2 regions of the Clostridium sp. AWRP genome follow, and region 1 is predicted to be linked to the other one. Evidence: a T-box and tRNA genes for the amino acid it is inferred to sense, from the RefSeq annotation. Region 1 holds a T-box; the other holds one or more tRNA genes.
The links. The T-box of region 1 lies ahead of proS (proline--tRNA ligase). A T-box ahead of a tRNA ligase gene usually reads a tRNA of that ligase, here a tRNA-Pro.
Positions count from the first base shown of each region.

Region 2: it encodes a tRNA-Pro, which carries the amino acid that the T-box ahead of proS (proline--tRNA ligase) is inferred to sense. The anticodon was not compared.

Region 1 is NZ_CP029758.2:4,095,854-4,102,717, forward strand. It holds gene ftsH (ATP-dependent zinc metalloprotease FtsH) at 1-789, opposite strand, end outside; gene proS (proline--tRNA ligase) at 1,009-2,427, opposite strand; T-box leader at 2,512-2,721, opposite strand; gene DMR38_RS19125 (GxGYxYP domain-containing protein) at 2,924-4,525, shown strand; gene DMR38_RS19130 (PilZ domain-containing protein) at 4,624-4,989, opposite strand; gene DMR38_RS19135 (polysaccharide deacetylase family protein) at 5,202-5,927, opposite strand; gene DMR38_RS19140 (phosphatase) at 5,998-6,864, opposite strand, start outside.
Region 2 is NZ_CP029758.2:4,414,024-4,420,887, forward strand. It holds gene murC (UDP-N-acetylmuramate--L-alanine ligase) at 31-1,404, shown strand; gene DMR38_RS20710 (hypothetical protein) at 1,471-1,791, shown strand; gene DMR38_RS20715 (CPBP family intramembrane glutamic endopeptidase) at 1,979-2,275, opposite strand; gene DMR38_RS20720 (hypothetical protein) at 2,272-2,613, opposite strand; gene DMR38_RS22040 (hypothetical protein) at 2,657-2,866, shown strand; gene DMR38_RS22465 (transposase) at 3,082-3,450, shown strand; tRNA gene DMR38_RS20735 (tRNA-Pro) at 3,915-3,990, shown strand; gene DMR38_RS20740 (DUF4352 domain-containing protein) at 4,164-4,814, opposite strand; gene DMR38_RS20745 (DNA-binding protein) at 4,929-5,141, opposite strand; gene DMR38_RS22045 (hypothetical protein) at 5,336-5,473, opposite strand; gene DMR38_RS20750 (hypothetical protein) at 5,601-6,152, opposite strand; gene DMR38_RS20755 (GH25 family lysozyme) at 6,155-6,864, opposite strand, start outside.

The DNA.
Region 1 (6,864 bases):
AAATACTATGCAAGGAGCTTTTTCCTGTGCCTGTTGAAATAAATCTCTAACTCTAGATGCCCCCATACCTACAAACATCTCTACAAAAGCAGAACCTGATATAGAGAAAAATGGGACTTTAGCTTCTCCTGCTACAGCCTTTGCAAGAAGAGTCTTTCCTGTTCCCGGTGGTCCTACAAGGAGTGCTCCCTTAGGAAGCCTTGCACCTATTGATACATATTTTTGAGAGTTATGCAAGAAATCAACTATTTCAATTAGAGACTCTTTAGCTTCTTCCTGTCCTGCCACATCATTAAAGTTCACGCCAGTTTCATTTTCCGCATATATTTTAGCAGTATTCTTTCCAAATGACATAACTCCACTGCCCATTTTTTTATCTAATCTTCCCATTAAAATACTTCCAAAAAACATAATTATACTTATGGGTAAAATCCAATTTGTAAAAAGGCTTCTCATTAGAGAGCTTTCCTGCGACACACCTTCATACTGAACTTTGGCATCATTTAACTTTTTAATTAAATCCTGATCATCTACCCTTTCAGTATAAAGTATTTTCCCTTTGTGATCTTTATCCTTATCCTTAGGGGTTATTATTAACCTATCCTTGGATATTTGTACATTAGATATTTTATTTTGGTTAATATAATTTATAAAATCACTATATTTTACGTGCTCATATTTTAATTGACTAGAGTATTCATTCACTATAAACACAATTATAACAGCTAATAGTGAATAATATATAACGTATTTGAATTTATTACCTTTAAATTTTTTGCTATTAAACATATGTAAGCCTCCACTTTATTTCAACTCGTAATCTATTTATATTATAGCAATAAATACTCTTTTTCCTACTAGTATTTACAAAATATTTTTAAAGTTATTTTTAACCAAATACCTATACTGTTTGCAAGTAACCACTAAATTTATTCATCAAAAAGAAATACTATCAAAATTTTTGATAGTATTTCTAAAAATTGAAGTATTATATTAACACAGGTTTCTTTAGTACGCTTTTCCCCAATAAACTAATTTATCAGCTTTTTTACCACAGCATACGCAGGTATCTGAAATATGTTCTTGTTCAAATGGAATGCATCTTGAAGATGCACCAGTAACTTCTTTAATTTTTTCTTCACATTTAGCGTCTCCACACCACATAGCCTTTACAACACCTATTTTATTTTCCATTATATCTTTAAACTCTTCCATGTTTACAGCATTATTTGTATTGCCTTTTATAAGATTTTTTGCCTTTTCAAACATACCATCATGAATTTTATCTAAAAGATCTGGTATATCTTTCTCTAAGTTATCCATGGATACTATTATCTTTTCTCCACTGTCTCTCCTTACAAGTACAACTTGATTTTTCTCAATATCCTTTGGTCCTACTTCAAGACGTATAGGAACTCCCTTCATCTCATATTCACTAAACTTCCATCCAGCCATTTTATCACTGTCGTCAAGTTTAACCCTTGCAAATTTAGCTATTCTACCTTTTAGTTCATTTGCCTTATCCAGTACTCCTTCTTTATGCTGTGCTATAGGTACTATAATTACCTGAGTAGGAGCTATTCTAGGTGGAACTACAAGTCCATTATCGTCTCCATGTACCATTATTATTGCTCCTATAAGACGGGTTGTTACGCCCCAGGAAGTCTGGTATACATATTGAAGTTTTCCTTCTTTATCTGAATACTGCATTCCAAAAGATTTTGCAAAGTTCTGTCCTAAGTAATGGGATGTACCAGCCTGAAGTGCCTTTCCATCATGCATAAGTGCTTCTATAGTATATGTAGCTTCTCCTCCTGCAAATTTTTCACTGTCAGTTTTCTGTCCCTTTAATACTGGAATAGCCAGTACTTTTTCACAAAGATCCGCATATACATTTAGCATCCTTGTAGTCTCTTCTTGGGCTTCCTTCTTAGTTTCATGTATAGTATGACCTTCCTGCCATAAAAATTCTGTAGTTCTAAGGAAAGGTCTTGTAGTCTTTTCCCATCTAACTACGGAGCACCACTGATTGTAAAGCTTAGGTAAATCTTTATAAGACTGAACTATCTTAGCATAATGTTCACAAAATAATGTTTCTGATGTTGGACGAACACATAATTTTTCTGTAAGTTCTTCATTACCACCATGAGTTACCCAGGCAACTTCTGGTGCAAATCCTTCTATATGATCTTTTTCTTTTTGAAGAAGACTTTCAGGAATAAATAAAGGCATATATACATTCTGATGTCCTGTTTCCTTAAATCTCTTGTCTAAATAACTCTGAATATTTTCCCACATAGCATAGGCATAAGGACGTATTATCATACAGCCTCTTACACTTGAATAATCAGCTAATTCTGCTTTTTTTACAATGTCTGTATACCACTGTGCAAAATCTTCATCTCTTGATGTTATTTGTTCTACCATCTTTTTACTCAATTTTAATTACCTCCAAAATTTCAATTTAGTGCAGATAGTTTTTCTTTGAAATATAAAAAAGCCTCCAATCCCAAAAGGGACCGAGGTTACGTCGGCGGTACCACCCTGATTAATATATTTAAAATATTAAACATATTCTCTCAATTATAATTATAACGGCAATTACCGCTGTATTCTAACAGAACTCAAAGGTAGGTTCAAAATGTACATTTAGAAACTTTCACCAACCATTTCCTCTCTTAAAAAAATATCATTTCTACTAATCCTCTTCTTTGCATATCACTATATTTAGTTAAACTCTTTCTATATAATAGAATATAGGAAATTTATTGTCAATATATTTTTTGAAATTGGAGTTTCTCCAAATATTATGTGTCTAAAAATATTCTTATTTTTTAAACAGCTGTTGATATATTTTACCAAATCAAATTTTTAATAAACTAACAAAAAAAACTGCATAATAAAATTTAGGAGGTAAATTCATATGAAATTCAAAAAATTTATTGTATTAATTCTTTCTATTTTTTTAATTGGTGCATTTATCCCAAACGTACATGCTTTTTTAACTAATACTTATTATGTAAAAAACTCAAAAATACCACATCATCTTTATGTAATTTACCAAAATGATCTAACTCCTGCAGAAAAAACTATGGTAGTCACCCTTCAGGGAATAATATCAAATAAGTCAAATTCTCAAATATATACCTTGAATAAAAATCAACCTGATTACAAAATATGGCTAGATGATTTAAAAGCAAATTACGGAATAACCTATACTATAGTAAAAGATCCCTGGTATTTGTTAGATAAATTTAAATCACTAGTATCTGGATATGTACTTTACAGCAGTTATCCTGAAAAAAACCCTTCTATTAACAACGCCTGCTCTCTTGCAGCATTAAAAAATTCTATAGTTATAGATACACCTATAGAAGATAGGGTTAAAAATGCAGGAATTAAAATGCAGGGCAATTGTGTAAACACCGATAAATATTGGGCTTATAATAATTTGTGGAATTCAGGACTAAACCATTCCGTTGTAATTGAGCTGTCTCCAAATAAAAATGCCTCTCTTAGAGATTATGGCATCATGAGTAAATGTTTAGCGTTTTATGAAGATGATTTAAAAGATTTCTCACTAAGGGATAAAATTTTTGGAACTATGGAAAAAGACTCTACGTGCCTTGGATGGGGACCTGATGAACACGGTAATGTAAGTGCTGCTTCTAAAAATGGAGTAAGTATGGTTCCTGCAGATTGGTCTTACAATTTAACAGTGTTAAGTGCCTTTCCATCAGTACCTTTAACACAAAAAAGTAGTGTAAAGCCTGATAAAAAACTTTTCTCTCAACCTATACACTATGTAACTTTTATAATGTCAGATGGAGATAACCAGCAGTGGAACCTTGGGAGTAATTATGGATCTGAAAAATGGTATGGCTCTCCTAAAAAAGGTAGTTTTAATATGGGATTCAGCATAAGTCCTTCTATACATGAACTGGCACCTACTGTCTTTAAACTGTATTACAAAAATGCATCTTCAAATTCTTATCGAGATAACTTTGTGGTATCACCTTCTGGTAATGGTTATATGTACCCTAGTAAGTTTAAGGAAGATTCTTTAAATGCATATTTGAAAAGATTAAACAATTATATGTCAGATGTAGATGAAAGGTATATATCAGTTTTAGATGATTGGTCACTTTATGATATTAAATTATGGGATAAATACACTGCTTGTTCAAATATCGATGGCATATTCTATCTCAATTATAATAAGCAAAATGACTATAAAGGTAAAATTATATGGAGTAATGGAAAGCCAGTGGTATCCTGTAGAGATGTACTCTGGTCTGGACTGGAAGAGGAAGATGCTCTTATAAATAACATAAATAATTATGTTGCTAAAGGCTACACCAACATATCCAAACCTAAAGCCTATACGTTTGTATACGTCCACGCGTGGAGTAAATCTATGAATGATGTAGAAAAAGTAGTAACCAAGTTAAATAGAAATCCTAAAGTAAAAGTTGTTCCGCCAGATACATTTATGGATATTATGAAAAAGAATATCAGGAAATAAGCTCTATAGAGTTTCTAAGCAAAAGTCAACTTATACTCCGGATATTTTTAGTAATTAAAAATTAATAATATGTGCCATTAAAGAATTGTCACAGTGGGCTAATTTTCAGAAAAAGTTTCACATCCCATTTTTAGTACTTGTCTATACATATTTTGCATAGCTATGAATTGGCCGCCAACGAAAAATCCAGTATCGAATATATTTACGTGCTGCACTTTAATAATTGCAGGTATAGTTACATTATTAAATTTAAATGCAATTGATAATATATCGTCTTTTTCAAAACTTATATTGGAGATAAATGATATCCCATTAACAGAAATGTTTACACCTAGCACGTCTAAATTTACTTCTTTCAAATTTATGCTTTCAATTTTAAAATTATAATTATACTTATATCTTTTATCAGCTCTTTTTTCTTTTTTAAATATTGCATCTTTTTTATCTGAAAAATTTTCTATCACTTGCTTTACCCCCATATTAATACTGTTCTTATCGGCAAAATTCATGTTATTTATTTAATCGTAGACTAATTCTTTTATTTTATCTATAACACAAAAATACCATTTTTATTTTAAACAAAAATGGTATTAATTTCAATCAATATTAACATAATTTAGTATAATATGCTAAAATTTTTTATATAAATAAATAGTGAGATGGAATTATGATTCTATCAATTTTTAAATAACTTTTCTAAAAATGAAGAAGCTTTATTAGTTTTTATTGGAAAATAAATCTCCTCTGTATCTTCTGTTATAGGTTTAAACTCATAGCCCTGTGATTTATAGTACTTTATTATTTCAGGGAGAGCAATGCAAGTATTTTTATGCATATAATCGCAGTGCATTAAAAGTATTACTGGATTGTGCTTATCTGGATCTTTAGTAGCCTCTTTGACTAGTTTATACGGTGGAATCTTTGGATTAATTCCATCAGATGCCTGTATGTTCCAGTCATATATTTTAAAATTATTGTTGTGCAATTTCTCTAAAAAGTTTTTGTTTAGGTGTTTCCTGCTCCCTCCTGGGAACCTTATTAAGTGACTTTCCTTCCCTGTAACTTTCTTTATTAATTCGTTAGATTTATTCATTTCATCTATAAAACTGTCACCATTTTTGTATATTTTTCTATATTTATGAGTATATGTGTGAAGTCCTATACTGTGACCTTCACTATATATTCTCTTTACTACCTGTTCATTATCTTCTATTTGATTACCTATTAGAAAAAATGTGGCTTTTACATTGTTCTCCTTTAGTATATCTAGAAACTTATCTGTAAGTTTGCTAGGTCCGTCATCAAAAGTTAAGTAAATTATTTTTTTATTATCCTTCTGTAAATCTTCATTCAAGTTATGTTTTGAATTATTTGCAAAAACCACATTGGAGTTTATTGTCATAAAAAATATGCACATAAACACAGCTGCCCTGACAAATATGTTATTTTTATATTTCAACCTATAAGCCCTCCTAATCTAAGTCTTTAACTGAATTTTTATTGCTTTTTAACCACTCAGACCAACTAGTATTAAAATTATCCTTATTTTCTTTTGCGTATTCATAGAACTTCTTTATAAATTCGGATCTCTCTGAGGATTTACTTCCAACTTTATGAAAAGGCTTAAGCAAATTTTTTCCTCCAAGCAAAATCTGTCTCTCCATTATATCTTCCAGACTTACATCTTTAGCATTTTTCATAATATCATACATTGTCATAAAAGTAGTAGTCCTTCCAATTCCAGCTTTGCAGTGAAAATGCATCCATGTACCTGGCGGTGTTTTCTTTACAATACTTATAAAATAATCCACCATTTCATCTGTAGGTCCTTCTGTATCTGTAACAGGTATTCTTACATAGGACATTTTATTTTCTTCTGCAAGTTCCCTCTCATCTTGAACTTTAGTTGGAATTATTTCTTTTTTTTCAATATCAAGTTCTTCATTTAATTTGATACCTTTTAACTTTTCGCTTTCATCCTTTAATACCTGATTCTTAGTAAGTCCCTTATTTGCATTATTTTTTTCTTCTCCTACCCAGCTAACTGCCAGATCGTTTATAAAACCATGAGACTCTTCCCTTAAATCTACTACTAATATAGGTACATTGCCTATTTCCTCTTTCACTATTTTTATATTCTGACCTGTAAACTGTGCACTGCCTGAAGCATTTAGTGAAGATAGTCCTTTTAAGTTTATAGACTTACCATAAGTTTTAATATTATCTGTAGTTTTTCTAAATCTCTTAGGAATCTTATCTTTCTTTTTAGAGTCTATTTTAAGTTGTACATTTCTATTTTGTATTTGTTCAAGCTGCACATTTTTATTTTGCATTCCTGT
Region 2 (6,864 bases), 320 kb from region 1:
TGAGTTAGTTAAATTAAAGGAGTGATTCAGTTGTCATTTGATTTTATAAAAAATAAGAGAGTACATTTTATAGGTATAGGCGGAGTAAGCATGAGCGCTTTAGCTGAAATTTTAATAGAAAAGGGATCTAAAGTATCCGGTTCAGATATAAAAACTTCTCCTGCAATAGAAAAATTAGAATCCAAAGGAGCTACAATTTATATAGGACAAATCAGTGAAAATATAAAACCAGATATAGATTTAGTTATATATACTGCCGCAATCCAAAAAAATAATGAAGAATTTTTAAAAGCTAAAGCCTTGAACATTCCTCTAATGTCCAGAGCTGAGCTTTTAGGTCATATAATGAAGGGTCATAAGTATAATATAGCTGTAGCAGGTACCCATGGTAAAACCACAACTACATCCATGCTGTCATGTATTACACTTAAAGCCGATTTAGATCCTACAATATTAGTAGGAGGAAACTTGGACAATATAAATGGGAATGTAAGAATAGGAAACAGCCCTTATTTCATTACTGAAGCTTGTGAATACAAAGGATCTTTTCTGAAGTTTTTCCCATCCATAGGCGTAATTTTAAATATAGATGCTGATCATCTTGATTATTATAAAGACATAGACGATATACAAAATGCCTTTATAAAATTTGCAAATCTAATTCCAAAAGAAGGATACTTAGTTTGTTGTGCGGACGATGTAAGAATGAAAAATGTTATATCAAGCGTTAACTGCAGCGTATTAACTTATGGAATTAATACTGGTGACATTACAGCTAAAAATATACGTTTTGATGAAAAAAGTTGTGCATCCTTTGATATATATAAAAATGATGTTAAAATATCATCTTTACACTTGAATGTTCCAGGTAAACACAATATATTAAATGCACTGGCAAGTACAGCTGTATCTTTAATCTTAGATATATCCACTGATAACATAAAAATGGGATTGGAAAACTTTAAAGGTACTCACAGAAGATTTGAGTTGAAGGGTAAAAAGGAAGGCATAACAGTAATAGACGATTATGCTCATCATCCTACTGAGATAAAAGCAACTTTAAATGCTGCTATAAATTACCCTCATAAGAGAATAATTTGTGTATTTCAGCCCCATACTTTTTCACGAACTATAAGCTTATTTAAAAAATTTACTGAGGCTTTCGACAACGTAGATGAACTAATTTTAGCAAATATATATCCTGCAAGAGAAAAAGACACTGGCAAGGTAAGTTCTGCTATGTTAGCTAAAGAAATTGCAAGACGTGGTATAAAGTGCACTAATATTCCAGATTTTAAATCCATAGTAGATTATTTAAAAACTGATTTAAAAGATGGAGACCTCTTTCTAACTGTAGGTGCAGGAGATGTATTTAAAGTAGGAGAAATGTATTTAAGCAAATAATTTGAGTGTAAAATGCCCCCAATAGGGTAATACTATAGATTAATAAACCTATTGGAGGTGTTTTATTTGAAAAATTTTTTAATATCTGCTTCAGTAGACGTAATTTTAATTCTATTATCATATTTTTTGTTTCAAAAAATAATAAGTGGCCCTACAAGGCACAAACTATATAAAAAGTTTTTTAGTTCTTTTGCTAAATTTGTAATTTATATTTTTATAATCAGCATACTTTTAACAGGTATAACTGCACTAATATTATATAGAACCTCTTACATAGCTTATATAAATATAATATCACCTGCCCTAGTATCAGTACTAGTTGGATTTCTCATGTCTACAGTTCCTACAAGAGGGGAAGGGGATAATGAGGATAAAATGAGCATATGATACTCTATTTGGAATTAGTAAATTAAGAACTTTGCGAAACAAAGCTTTTGAAAATAACAAAGTTCAAATAACAAAGAACAGATAAAGATTATTTCCCTCGTACCTTAGGGAATCTATAATTTTAATATTTTCTGACGTTAGGAAGAAAATTATCCTTATTTGATATTTGAACTTTGCACTTTGTTCTTTAAAAAGATTGTTTCGCAATGTTTTTATCTTTATATATCCTAATAAAACAAATTATAGCTAACACTACAAAACCAATGATTCCAATAACGCCTGTTAATAAGGTCGCTTTCCAGGGTGAAAAAATTTTACATAACTTAGGAAGTAAGTAACCTCGCCAGGCAAATTCTTCACCAAAGCATTGAGCAAGACACATTATGGGATTTATCGCCACTGCAACTGGAATCATTTTAAAAAGAAGTTTGTAATATCCATCTAATGATGATGCTTTATATTCTAATGTTTCTCTTTTACTCATAGTTCCTTTTCCTTTCTTTTTATTAATAATGCAATTTCTGCAATTGATAATACAACTGCCATAATTAAAAGTATCATTGTGGTGATAAGAATAATATTTCCGTTTACATATTTACCTGTCCATACATTAAAATTGTATTTCTGCAGTGCAAATGGCTTGTGAACAATAATAGTAGCTAATACACTATTGATTAGAAATATATACACTGCGCTAATTGCAAAACAAATAGCGGCTCTAAAAAGTGCATTTATTTTTATATAGCGAATAGTAACTAAGAACATCCAAGGTAACAATAATGCAACCAGCGTAACTGGACATACAACTGTAAAAGAAAACAATAACGATGTAAAAGACACCAAAAACTAATTTTCTCTCGTATAGATGCAGCATACCAAAAGCAGAGCATTTAGAGATATAAAGAAGCCAATAAGTGTTATAAGTGCTCTGTTTTTTTCAAACATCAAAGGCAAAGATGTAAGTGAAAAAGCCACTGCTATAGCCGTGAGTACAATGAAAAACCAGGATAGGGTATGGCTAGTTGCCAAATTACAGATAGAACATACTAGCAAAGTAACCCCATATATAATGTAAAATACCATTTTATAAGTTTTTATTGCTCTTTTTAACTTCATAGCCTGTCTTTCAATTTCATGCTGATGTAAATCCTCGCTAGCTGTAATAAGCTCATGTTCACTGATCTTCAGAGCATCACATATACTTAATATAAGAGATATATCAGGATATGAAATACCTACTCGACTGTTAAGCCACCTGCCTATTTTAGGCGTTTAACCTAGAAACCCTATATGAGTCACTTGTCTGCGGATTACTGCAGTTCCTGGAGTTTTCCCAAAATTAAAATTCACGTCAAAGCTGTCCCGCTAAGTGGACAAACTGCCCATGCTTTATCAGAAACACATGGCATAAAGATTTTACACACAACGATTGCTAATTATACTGTGACTTATGCCTCAGTTATTAAACCTTTTACAGATACTTTTGACTATAAACCTTCTAAAATTCTTTCTGCTGATGAAACTTATATCAAGGTTAAAGGCATAAAACACTACGTTTGGATTGTCATGGATGCCTATAAAAAGTCTATTCTTGGCTACCAGGTGTCCAATACTAGTTCTGTAGGTCCTTGTATTCTAGCCATGCATATGGCTTTTTAAAAGTTCAAACAGTTTCCAAATAAAGATCTAAAATTTATTGCAGATGGTTAAGCGCTTAACCGCACCTTCAAGTCTTCCTACTGTGTTACTTGTAGTTATAGAGGTGAAAATGGTGCTCTTTATGATGTTTCTCTTTGGGTTGCCTATTATAATTTTCTACGACGCAATCCTTATAACTACTGAAATCCACTAAATGAGTTGGATATTTTAAGTCATGCAGACAACATGCCTGCCAAGTGGCGTTTCTAACAATAAAACCCTATTTTAGGAAAAATTCACAACCGCCTAAGCTCTTAATGGACTGTTTTATTCTTTTTACTCAATTTTATAAATCTGTAGGCAATTTTCAAGTTTATTTTTAACTTATCCACAAGTAGTATTTAGTCATTTCTGAAAAAATAGGGGAACTCTAATTTACAAGTATCTTGTCTTTTTTTTATATATGGTATAAAATAGCATATAAGCGGGGTGTAGCGCAGATGGTAGCGCGCTTGCTTCGGGAGCAAGAGGTCGCAGGTTCAAATCCTGTCACTCCGACCATTGATATAGATAGGTTGAGTGCAAGTTAAGTTTATTGGTATTTTTAATAATACCCACCTTTCACCCACCTTTTCTCAAATTTATATAAAGTTTATAGAATAAAAAACTCCAGCTTATTTTTAGCTGGAGTTTTCCCTAACCTCTATTATTGTATTTTTGTAACTCAAAAATTTTTAATTAAGTTTGACAATAACTTGTCCAGAACTAATTAAAGAAGCATCAAATTCCAGCTCCAATCCCGTCGTACCTTTAGGGACCTCAACTACATATACGCCTGTTATTTTTCTGCCAGCTCCAACATCACCATCTAATTGTCCAGCATTAGCAGCGCTTTGTCCTGTTAAAGAATATTCACACTGCCTTCCATCTTTATCTACTACTTTAAACATTGCAATTGATGATACTGTTTTCTGTTCTTTAGATATGTTTTCTACAGTACAATCTACAGCAATAAATTCATTTCCATCTTTAGGCTTATCCATGTCAGTCTCTGAAACATTATATACTTTATTAACAGTTATTTTGTAATCTTTTAACTGTACCACATCTCCAACTTTAAATGTTTTCGTTTCATTCTTTTTAGATTCTTCTTTTTGTGCTTGACTATTGGCACTAGTACTTTCGCCTACTTTAGTTCCCTGATTTTTATTACCACCCGTAGCAACGCCTATAATCCCAATAATAATTAATATCCCAATAATACTAAGAATTTTATGTTGCATGAAAAAATTTCTCTGGTCTTTGCCACAATGTGGACATTTTTTAGCACCTTTTGCAATATCAGCTCCACAAGCTTTGCACTTTGTCATATTTTTATTTTCCAATGTAAATCCCCCTTAATTATGTAATTTTAATTACATTGTAACAAAATATTCATATATTGTCTATTTTGGAATAAAGAAATAAGTCTAGCAAGATTTCTCCTACTAGACTTAACATTATCTTTTATAATATTTTTTTCTAAGGTCACTTTGCTCTAATTTTCTTTTCTCAACGTCTTCTCTTAAGTAAATTCCCTTTTTTATTGCTATTAATTTCCCTTGTCTATTCATATCAGAAAGACGTTGTTTACTTATACCTAAGTATTCTACAACTTCACTTGAATCCATAGTATTATCTTTAATTAATTTTATAAGCTCATCACGATCCATAATTCACTCCTTGTTTTGCTTTTTTAATAACTTATTTTTTTCATCTTCTAATTTATTCTTTTTTAGTTTAACAAACATGATCCTACATCCTAATGTCACAATTATTATTCCACAAATTATCAAAGAAAAGTTTAATATTTTCATATTATCGTGTATAATAAATAAGTAAATAAAATATTTTTTAGAGAGGGAAGTTATTTCCCTTCCCTCAGTTTTTGGATTTCCAGCTCTAGTTTTTTAATTTCTAACTTCGTTTTCCTGTAAGTCACGTTCAGTTGACGAATTGTTAGTATTGAAATAACTAGGGCTATTAATTTACTTATCCATTCCACTTCTTCACCTCCTTCTCCTTACAATTATATTATAACATATCTACGTAAAAAGTCAATAGTTATTATAGATTTTTATTACTTTTTTTCTAAAAAATAAAAAATAAGCCCCGGTTTCCCGGGGTATAAATTATTGTTGTGCTGTCTGAGCTTGTATTACAGTTTGAGCTGTACTTGCATTTATCTGTGCTATAGTTTGTTGCAACTGATTATTTCTTGCTTGTACTACCTGTAACTGCTGCTGCAATTCATTTATTTTCTTATCTTTTTCAATCTCTGGAACTGTTTTATGTCCTAATTGATTTACAGCACTTTGAATACTATCATCAATAACTTTTGTCCATTTATCATCTGGTTTAATCCCAATCAATTCTAATGAATTATATATGCCATCTTGTGCAGATTTAAACTTTTCTTCATTTGATTGTAAGTCCCCTATATGAGCTAATTGTTCAGCATTTTGGACCTCTTTTTCAGCTCTCTTTTCTACAAAGTCAATTACATTTACGACTTTAGAATTTGGAGCTATAGCTTTTGCTGTACTTATTAAATTATCAGCTTCAGCTAATCCTGTATTAATATTGTCCTCCATATTCTTGTTAAATTTAATTTTAGGAGCTATATATCCTATAGCTCCACCAATCATCACGCTTACTAAACTAGTTATTATATTCATATCCATAATTATTTACCTCCATTTTTAATAAAATCTAATACAGCTTGGCAAGTTCCATATCTATCTTGTCCTTTTATTATTTGTTTTGCATGATCTGTGAATTGCCCACCGCCTACACAATAAACATTCTCTACACAGCTATAATCAAATTTCACAAGAGCATTATTTATAATAGGGCATTGTAAGAAATCAGCTAAATATCCTGCTGCCCTTTCATCTACAGAATTATTGATACATACTATATTTTTCACTTTTTTTGTACCTCCATTTAATATATTTTCATTGAAATAATTTAAGTCTACATTTCCAATAGCACCTAAAATTTGTCCATCCTCTGAGTACTGCCATGAATCTTCTGGATAAGTAGGGGGCTGTTTTCCATAGCTTGCAATCCATAAAGGTACCTGAGGTATATTCCCTTTCAGGTAATCCTTATAGAAATAGTAGCCTGTATAAATGCCAATGCTGTAACCTTGACTTTGCACATATTTAATGAAAGCATTTGCAAAATTTATCGCAATCTGTTTATCCCATTTATCTTCTATCTCTATATCTAAAAATAGAATTGTGTCACTTTCTAAACCCTTTATAGCATTTAAAAAATGTTGAGCTTCATCAATTGGGTTAGTTGAATTATATGAAGCAAAATGATAAAATCCAATTTTTAGTCCTGCATTTTTAATTTTTGGGTATCTGTAACTTAAAAGTCTATCGGTAT